Regions from separate parts of the Streptomyces sp. NBC_00158 genome, predicted to be linked through region 1. Evidence: riboswitches for the same ligand, from Rfam matches in the RefSeq annotation. Region 1 holds a riboswitch; the other holds the start of a gene.
The links. A riboswitch is a leader RNA that binds a small molecule or an ion and turns the genes downstream of it on or off. The one in region 1 is predicted to bind ZMP and ZTP.
Positions count from the first base shown of each region.

Region 1 (4,186 bases):
CCCGTTCCCCGGGCTGCGCCCGGACCCCTCCTGGGGGCTCCGCCCCCAGACCCCCGCGCCTCAAACGCCGGCGGGGCTGAGATGTGCTGCGCACATCCAGCCCGCGCGGCGATTGAGCGCACCGGGCGCGGAGCGTCCGGTATCGGGGTCAGGGGCAGCGCCCCTGGGAACGGTGGAAGGGCGGGTAGGGGACCTCGCCCGCGCAGCGGCCCACCACCCGCACCCGACCCCACCGGCACCCGCCACCCGAACCGACCCCGCCCAACGGGCCGGCGGACGGAGTCCGGCGCAGCGGCGCGAAGCCGGAGAGGCGCCCCGGCGCCGAGCCGCGCGAGCGGCGCGTCAGAGGGGGAGCCCCGGGGCCGGGAAGGCCGACATGAGGGACGAGACCTCGGCGCGGATGCCGGCAAGGGCCGGCTCGTCGGCCTTGGCGGCGGCGTCCACCGCGCGGGAGATCCAGTCCGCCACCACCGGCATGTGCGCGGCGGTCAGGCCGCGCGAGGTCAGCGACGGCGTGCCGATGCGGATCCCCGACGGGTCGAACGGCTTGCGCGGGTCGAACGGCACCGTGTTGTAGTTGACCACGATCCCCGCCCGGTCCAGCGCCTTCGCCGCGACCTTGCCCGGGACGTCCTTGCCGGTGAGGTCGATCAGGATCAGGTGGTTGTCCGTGCCGCCCGAGACCAGGTCGAAGCCCCGCTCCAGCAGCGCCGCGGCCAGCGCCTTCGCGTTGGCCACGACCGCGTGCGCGTACGAGACGAAGGACGGCTGCGCGGCCTCGTGCAGGGCCACCGCGATGCCCGCCGTCGTCTGGTTGTGGGGGCCGCCCTGGAGGCCCGGGAAGACCGCCTTGTCGATGGCCTTCGCGTGCTCCTCCTTGCACATCAGCATCGCGCCGCGCGGGCCGCGCAGGGTCTTGTGGGTGGTCGTGGAGATGACGTCCACGTGGCCCGCCGGGGAGGGGTGGGCCCCGCCCGCGATCAGGCCGGCGATGTGGGCCACGTCCGCGACGAGGACCGAGCCGGCCTCCTGGGCGATGGCGGCGAAGGCCTCGAAGTCGATGGTGCGGGGCAGGGCCGTACCGCCGCAGAAGATGATCTTCGGGCGTTCGGCCAGGGCCAGCGCCCGCACCGCGTCGTAGTCGATGAGCCCGGTGCCGGGCTGCACCCCGTACTGGACGCCGCGGAACCAGGAGCCCGTGGCCGAGACGCCCCAGCCGTGCGTCAGGTGCCCGCCCATCGGCAGGGCCATGCCCATCACCGTGTCGCCGGGCTTCGCGAAGGCCAGGTAGACGGCCAGGTTGGCCGGGGAGCCGGAGTACGGCTGGACGTTGGCGTGGTCCACCCCGAACAGGCCCTTGGCCCGCTCGATCGCGAGGGCCTCGACGCGGTCGATGTTCTGCTGGCCCTCGTAGTAGCGGCGGCCCGGGTAGCCCTCGCTGTACTTGTTCTGCAGGACCGTGCCGGAGGCCTCCAGCACGGCCGCGGAGACGTAGTTCTCGCTGGGGATCAGCCGCAGGGTCTCCGCCTGGAGGGTCTCCTCGGCGGACACGAGCGCGGCGAGCTCGGGGTCGGTGGCGAACAGGGCGGGCTGGCGGTGGTGCGCGGTCATCGCGGCTCCTCCGGGGTCGATGTCGAATCTCGTCCCCGCGAGGCCCAGGCGAGCGGCCCTGTGTGCGGTCGTGCGCGCACGACTCCCCCGGAGTTGGTTCTCCGTACGCCAGTCGCCGTGCGTACCGAACACCATAGCGGGCGCGGCACCGATGAGGTTTCCGGTTCCACGATCCGAGCGACGATACAAATGACGTCACCCACGTCACCCGCGCCACCAGCCAGACGGACGATCGGAGACCCCGTGTCGAGAACTGCTGATGCCATCCGCTCCGCCGACGAACACAGCGCGCACAACTACCACCCCCTGCCGATCGTCGTCGCGTCGGCGGACGGGGCGTGGATGACCGACGTGGAGGGCCGCCGGTACCTCGACATGCTCGCCGGGTACTCGGCGCTCAACTTCGGGCACGGCAACCGCAGGCTGATCGACGCCGCCCGCGCGCAGCTGGAGCGGGTCACCCTCACCTCCCGCGCCTTCCACCACGACCGCTTCGCCGACTTCTGCGCCGAACTCGCCGCGCTGTGCGGCAAGGAGATGGTGCTGCCCATGAACACGGGCGCGGAGGCGGTGGAGACGGCGGTCAAGACGGCCCGCAAGTGGGGGTACGAGGTCAAGGGCGTCCCGGACGGCCAGGCCAAGATCGTCGTCGCGGCGAACAACTTCCACGGCCGTACGACGACCATCGTGTCCTTCTCCACCGACCACGAGGCCCGCGACCACTACGGCCCCTACACGCCCGGCTTCGAGATCGTCCCGTACGGGGACCTGACCGCCCTCGACGCCGCCGTCACCGCCAACACCGTGGCCGTGCTGCTGGAGCCGGTCCAGGGCGAGGCCGGGGTGCTGGTCCCGCCGGCCGGGTACCTGGCGGGCGTACGGGAACTGACCCGCGAGCGGAACGTGCTGTTCATGGCGGACGAGATCCAGTCGGGCCTGGGCCGCACCGGCCGGACCTTCGCCTGCGACCACGAGGGCGTCGTGCCCGACGTGTACGTCCTCGGCAAGGCGCTCGGCGGCGGTGTGGTGCCGGTGTCGGCCGTGGTCGCCGACCGGGACGTGCTCGGGGTGTTCCGGCCCGGGGAGCACGGGTCCACCTTCGGCGGGAACCCGCTCGCCTGCGCCGTCGCGCTGGAGGTCATCGCGATGCTGCGCACCGGCGAGTACCAGCAGCGCGCCGCGGAACTCGGCGACCACCTGCACCGGGAGCTGAACCTGCTGATCGGCGGGGGCGCGGTGACCGCCGTCCGCGGCCGCGGGCTGTGGGCGGGCGTGGACGTCGACCCGGCGATCGGGACGGGCCGCGAGGTCTCCGAGAAGCTGATGGAGCTCGGCGTCCTGGTGAAGGACACCCACGGCTCGACGATCCGGATCGCGCCGCCGCTGGTGATCTCCAAGGAGGACCTGGACTGGGGCCTCGACCAGCTGCGGTCGGTGCTCTGCGCGTAGTGGTCCCGGCGGCGGGTACGGCCGTACCCCGGCCGTGCCCGCCGCTGCGGTGGACACGGGGAGCGGCCCGGCGGACGATGGAGGGACCCGTACGGGTGCGCGTCCCCGGCTCGCGCCGGGCCGACCCTCCGATGGGAGCACCCCCATGCACCGACGCGACCGACACATCCTGCTGTGCGCCGCCCTGGCGTCCTCCGTCGCCCTCGGCGGCGCCGCGGCCCTCGCGGCGCCGGCCTCCGCGGCGCCGACGGCGGTCCCCGCCGCCAGCTGCACGGTCACCCCCGACCCGTCGGGGAACTTCGTGGTCATCACCGGCGAGGGGTTCACCGCCCCGCGCAACCTCAACGACGGCGAGTCCACCGAACCCCTGAACATCGACGCGAACGGCAACTTCCGCGTCCAGCGCTTCCAGAAGAACGTCGACTACACCGTCCTCGCGGTGAACGAGGACCAGAACTTCGTCTTCGTGAACTGCCAGGTCAAGCAGGCCACGAAGCCGACGGGCCCGTCCACCACCGCCCCCACGAACTCGCGGGAGTACAAGCACGGCTACGCGGACGGGTACTTGGCCGGCGTGAAGGCCGCGTCCCGGTCGGACTGCACCGTCCCGCCCCAGCCCGACAAGAGCCGGGACCACTCCAAGAACTACTGGCAGGGCTGGACGGCGGGCGCCGAGGCCTCCTACGACAAGCAGTGCCCCAGCGGCTGACGGCCGACGGCCGACGGCCCTAAAGAATGACGTGCGGCAGGAAGCGGGCGTACTCGTCCGTGACCGGGCCCGCCGATTCGCGGATGCCCAGCCCCGCCGCCTCCTCCTCGACGACCCACGCGCCGAGCACCGTGCGGTTGCCGTCGAAGTCGGGCAGCGGGGCCAGCGCCTGGAAGACGTACGTCTCCCCCTCGGCCGGGACGAAGGGCTCGCCCTCCCCGCCCGCCTCGTGCAGCGTGACCCCGGCGCCCTCCCGGCCCAGCAGCGGCTTGGCGACGTACCCGCAGGTGTCGGCCAGCTCGCGGGGGCCGTCGAGATAGGCGGGCAGCAGGTTGGGGTGCTCGGGGAACAGCTCCCACAGGATCGCCAGCAGCGCCTTGTTGGCGAGGAGCATCTTCCACAGCGGCTCGATCCAGG
Region 1 is NZ_CP108161.1:2,798,257-2,802,442, forward strand. It holds gene glyA (serine hydroxymethyltransferase) at 343-1,611, opposite strand; ZMP/ZTP riboswitch at 1,647-1,737, opposite strand; gene rocD (ornithine--oxo-acid transaminase) at 1,855-3,060, shown strand; gene OG553_RS12655 (hypothetical protein) at 3,206-3,769, shown strand; gene OG553_RS12660 (glutathionylspermidine synthase family protein) at 3,789-4,186, opposite strand, start outside.

Region 2 (4,186 bases), 1.7 Mb from region 1:
GCCTCGCGCTCCGAGAGCGTGCCCAGGATGGACTGGAGCTGCTCCTGGAGGAAGGTGAAGGACACGGCGTCGGCCGGAACGACCGCCTCGGAGTCCTCGATGAGGTCACCGAACTCGCTGTCGCCCTCCTCACCCAGCGGGGTGTGCAGGGAGATCGGCTCGCGGCCGTACTTCTGGACCTCGATGACCTTCTCGGGGGTCATGTCGAGTTCCTTGCCCAGCTCCTCCGGGGTGGGCTCGCGGCCCAGGTCCTGGAGCATCTGGCGCTGCACACGGGCGAGCTTGTTGATGATCTCGACCATGTGGACGGGGATGCGGATGGTGCGCGACTGGTCGGCCATGGCACGCGTGATCGCCTGCCGGATCCACCAGGTCGCGTACGTGGAGAACTTGAAGCCCTTGGTGTAGTCGAACTTCTCCACCGCGCGGATCAGACCGACGTTGCCCTCCTGGATCAGGTCCAGGAAGAGCATGCCGCGGCCCGTGTAGCGCTTGGCCAGCGAGACCACGAGACGGAGGTTGGCCTCCAGCAGGTGGTTCTTGGCCCGGCGGCCGTCCTCGACGAGGATCTCCAGCTCGCGCTTGAACGCGGGCTTGTGGTCCTCCTCCTCTTCGAGCTTGTACTCGGAGAACAGGCCCGCCTCGATGCGCTTGGCGAGCTCGACCTCCTGCTCGGCGTTGAGGAGCGGCACCTTGCCGATCAGCTTCAGGTAGTCCTTGACCGGGTCGGCGGTGGCACCGGCCACCATGACCGTCTGCGCCGGGGCGTCGTCCTCGTCGTCGTCGGACAGCACGAAGCCCTGGCCGCCGGCCTTGGGCGCCTCCTCCTCGGTCTCGTCGGCGAGGTCCTCGACGGCCCAGTCCTCACCCTCGACGGCCGGGTTCTCGGCGTCGTCGGCGTCCTTGGCGCCGGCCTTCTTCGAGGCGGCCGTCTTCTTGGTGGCCGTGGCCTTCTTGGCGGCGGCCTTCTTGACCACGCGCTTCTTCGGCTCGGCGGCGGCCTCGGCCGACACCTCCTCCGACGCGGCGGCCGACGGAGCGGATATCGCCGCGGCGGCGGCCGGGGCGGGAGCGGTGGCGGAGGCCTTGCGCGCGCCGATGGGGCGCGGCGGGGCGACCGCCTTCTTCGTCACGGTGCGGGCCGGGGCGGCAGCTGCCTTGCGGGGCTTCTTGGCAGCAGCCTTCGTGGCGGGGGCGGCGCTGACGTGGAGGGCGACACCCTCCTCGTCCAGGACCTGGTTCAGGCTGCGCAGGACCCGCTTCCACTGGTCCACCGGGATGCGGCCGGCCTCGAAGGCCTGGCGGACATCGTCACCGTTGATGTGACCCTGCTCGCGGCCGCGCTCGACGAGCGCGACCAGGGCCTCGGATTCGGCGATCTCCGGAGGGAACGTACGGGACGGGCTGAGCGACACAAGGAGCCTCTCGTTGCGAACAGATAAGGAGTGGGCGGGACATCATCGCGCGGACTCGGGAAACAGACCGAAGCGGGTCTGTATTCCGGGGCCGCGCGAGGACACCTGTCGGTTCATCGCCTGCCCGAGTCGATTCGTTACGCGCTGAATTGAGTGACCTGCGCCACGCTGTGGCCGCGCAACCGATCCGGCGTGGATCCGTCCGCACTCAGGGTCACTCCTTCTTGCGGGCCTCGATGAGGAAACGGGCGGTGTGCGCGACGAACGGACCCTCGCGTCCGATCCGTTCGTGGAGCTCGCGCAACCGGTCCCGGTACTGGCCGACCGTGAAGCCTGGAACCATCCAGATCACCTTCCTCAGGAAGTAGATCACGGCGCCGATGTCGTGGAACTCCGTACGCAGCCGCTCGGAGCGCAGGTCGGTGATCTCCAGGCCGGCCCGGGCGGCGTCGGCCACCGCGTCGTCGGGGTGGCGGGCCCGGCGGACCTCCTCCGGCTGCGGGCCGAGGAAGTACTCGACGAGCTCGAAGACGCTCGACGGACCCACCTGCTGCGACAGGTACGTCCCGCCCGGCGCCAGCACCCGGGCGATCTCGTCCCACCAGATGGTCACCGGATGCCGGCTGGCGACCAGCTCGAAGGCTCCGTCCCCGAAGGGCAGCGGCGGCTCGTCGGAGTCCGCGACCACCACCGCGCCCAGCGGGTGCAGCAGCCGGGTCGCCTTGTCGATGTTCGGCGGCCAGGACTCCGTGGCGGCCATCAGCGGGGGCAGCGGGCCCGCTCCGGCGAGCACCTCGCCCCCGCCGGTCTGGATGTCCAGGGCCGAGCGGACGCGGGCCAGGCGCTCGCCCAGCAGCCGCTGGTAGCCCCAGGAGGGCCGCTGCTCGGTGGCCCGGCCGTCGAGCCAGGAGAAGTCCCAGCCGTCGACGGAGACGGACTCCGCCTCGGCCACGAGATGGTCGAAAGTGCGCGTCATGTCTCGATCGTCCCAGCTCGGGCCCCGGTCATCCACCGGATAAGTCGACTACAGTGGGCACCGGGCCGTGACTGGCGTTCGGGTGGATCACCACCGGGGAGCGGCCCGGCGTACGCCACGACGGTCCGTACGTCGTCTGCCGCGCGCCTGGGCGAAACGCGATCCGCGAACCGCGATCCGCAGCGACGTTCAGGAGACCCCGTGACGACTGCCCCCACCGCCACCGCCCAGCTCATGGACGGCACCGCCCTCGCCCGCCGCGTGTCGGAGCGGACCGCCGCCCTCGCGGCCAAGATCACCGAGCGCACCGGCACCGCCCCCTGCCTGGCCACCGTCCTCGTCGGCGAGGACCCCGCTTCCGTGACCTACGTCAAGATGAAGCAGAACCGCTGCGCCAAGGCCGGGATCACCTCCCGCCACGTGGAGCTGCCGGCCGAGACCACCACCGAGGAGCTCGTCGCCGCGATCACCGCCCTCTCCGAGGACCCGGAGATCAGCGGCATCCTGCTCCAGCACCCCGTCCCGCACCACATCGACGAGCGCGCCGCCTTCGAGGCCATCGCCCCCGGCAAGGACGTCGACGGCGTCACCATGCACTCCTTCGCCGCCATGGGCTTCGGCCTGCCCGGCTTCGTCTCCTGCACCCCCGGCGGCATCATGCGCCTGCTGGAGGAGTACGACGTGGACCTCACCGGCAAGCACGCCGTCGTCGTCGGCCGCAGCGCCATCCTGGGCAAGCCCGCCGGCATGCTGCTCCTTGAGAAGAACGCCACCGTCACCTACTGCCACTCCCGCACCCGGGACCTGCCCTCGATCGTGCGCCAGGCGGACGTCCTGGTCGCCGCCGTCGGCAAGGCCGAGTTCATCCGCGGCGAGGACATCAAGCCCGGCGCCGTCGTCCTGGACGCCGGCTACAACGAGGGCAACGTCGGCGACGTCCACTTCGAGTCGGCCGCCGCCCGCGCCTCCCTCATCACCCCGGTGCCCGGCGGCGTCGGCCCGATGACCATCGCGGTCCTGCTGGAGCAGACCGTCCAGGCCGCCGCGGCACAGGCGGGGCTGGACCTCACCGAGCTCTGAGGCGATCATCTTGTGGCGCGGCCCCGCGTGACGGCCGCGCCACAAGCTTGGGGGACTCGGATGGACTTGTTCGCACCGCTCCACCTGCCCGGCGGCACCACCCTTCCCAACCGTCTCGCCAAAGCCGCCATGGAGGAGAGCCTCGCCGCCCAGCCCGGCCAGCTCCCCGACCGGCGCATGGAACGGCTGTACACCCGCTGGGCGCGCGGCGGCGCGGGACTCGTCATCACCGGCAACGTGATGGTCGACCGGCGAGCCCTGACCTCCCCCGGCACCGTCGTCCTCGACGAGCACTCCCCGCTGGAACCCTTCCGCCGCTGGGCCGCCGCCGCGACCTCGGGCGAGGCCCGGGTCTGGATGCAGATCAACCACCCCGGCCGCCAGGTCGGCGCCGACATGCCCGGCACCGCCTGGGCCCCCTCCGCCGTCCCCATCAGCCTCGGCAGGCACACCAAGCGCTTCGCCCGCCCCACCGCCATGACCGGCGCCGACATAGAGGCGACGATCGCCCGCTTCGTCCTCACCGCCCGGCGCGCCGAGGAAGCCGGCTTCCACGGCGTACAGGTCCACGCCGCGCACGGCTACCTGCTCAGCCAGTTCCTCTCCCCCCTCGTCAACCGGCGCACCGACCGCTGGGGCGGCAGCCTGGCCAACCGCGTGCGCATGCTCACGGACACGGTCGCCGCCGTCCGGGCCCAGGTCTCGGCGGGCTTCG
Region 2 is NZ_CP108161.1:1,059,712-1,063,897, reverse strand. It holds gene OG553_RS04860 (RNA polymerase sigma factor) at 1-1,415, opposite strand, end outside; gene OG553_RS04855 (methyltransferase domain-containing protein) at 1,630-2,391, opposite strand; ZMP/ZTP riboswitch at 2,449-2,551, shown strand; gene OG553_RS04850 (bifunctional 5,10-methylenetetrahydrofolate dehydrogenase/5,10-methenyltetrahydrofolate cyclohydrolase) at 2,626-3,471, shown strand; gene OG553_RS04845 (NADH:flavin oxidoreductase/NADH oxidase family protein) at 3,532-4,186, shown strand, end outside.
Region 2: linked by a shared signal. The riboswitch ahead of OG553_RS04850 (bifunctional 5,10-methylenetetrahydrofolate dehydrogenase/5,10-methenyltetrahydrofolate cyclohydrolase) and the one ahead of glyA (serine hydroxymethyltransferase) in region 1 are both predicted to bind ZMP and ZTP.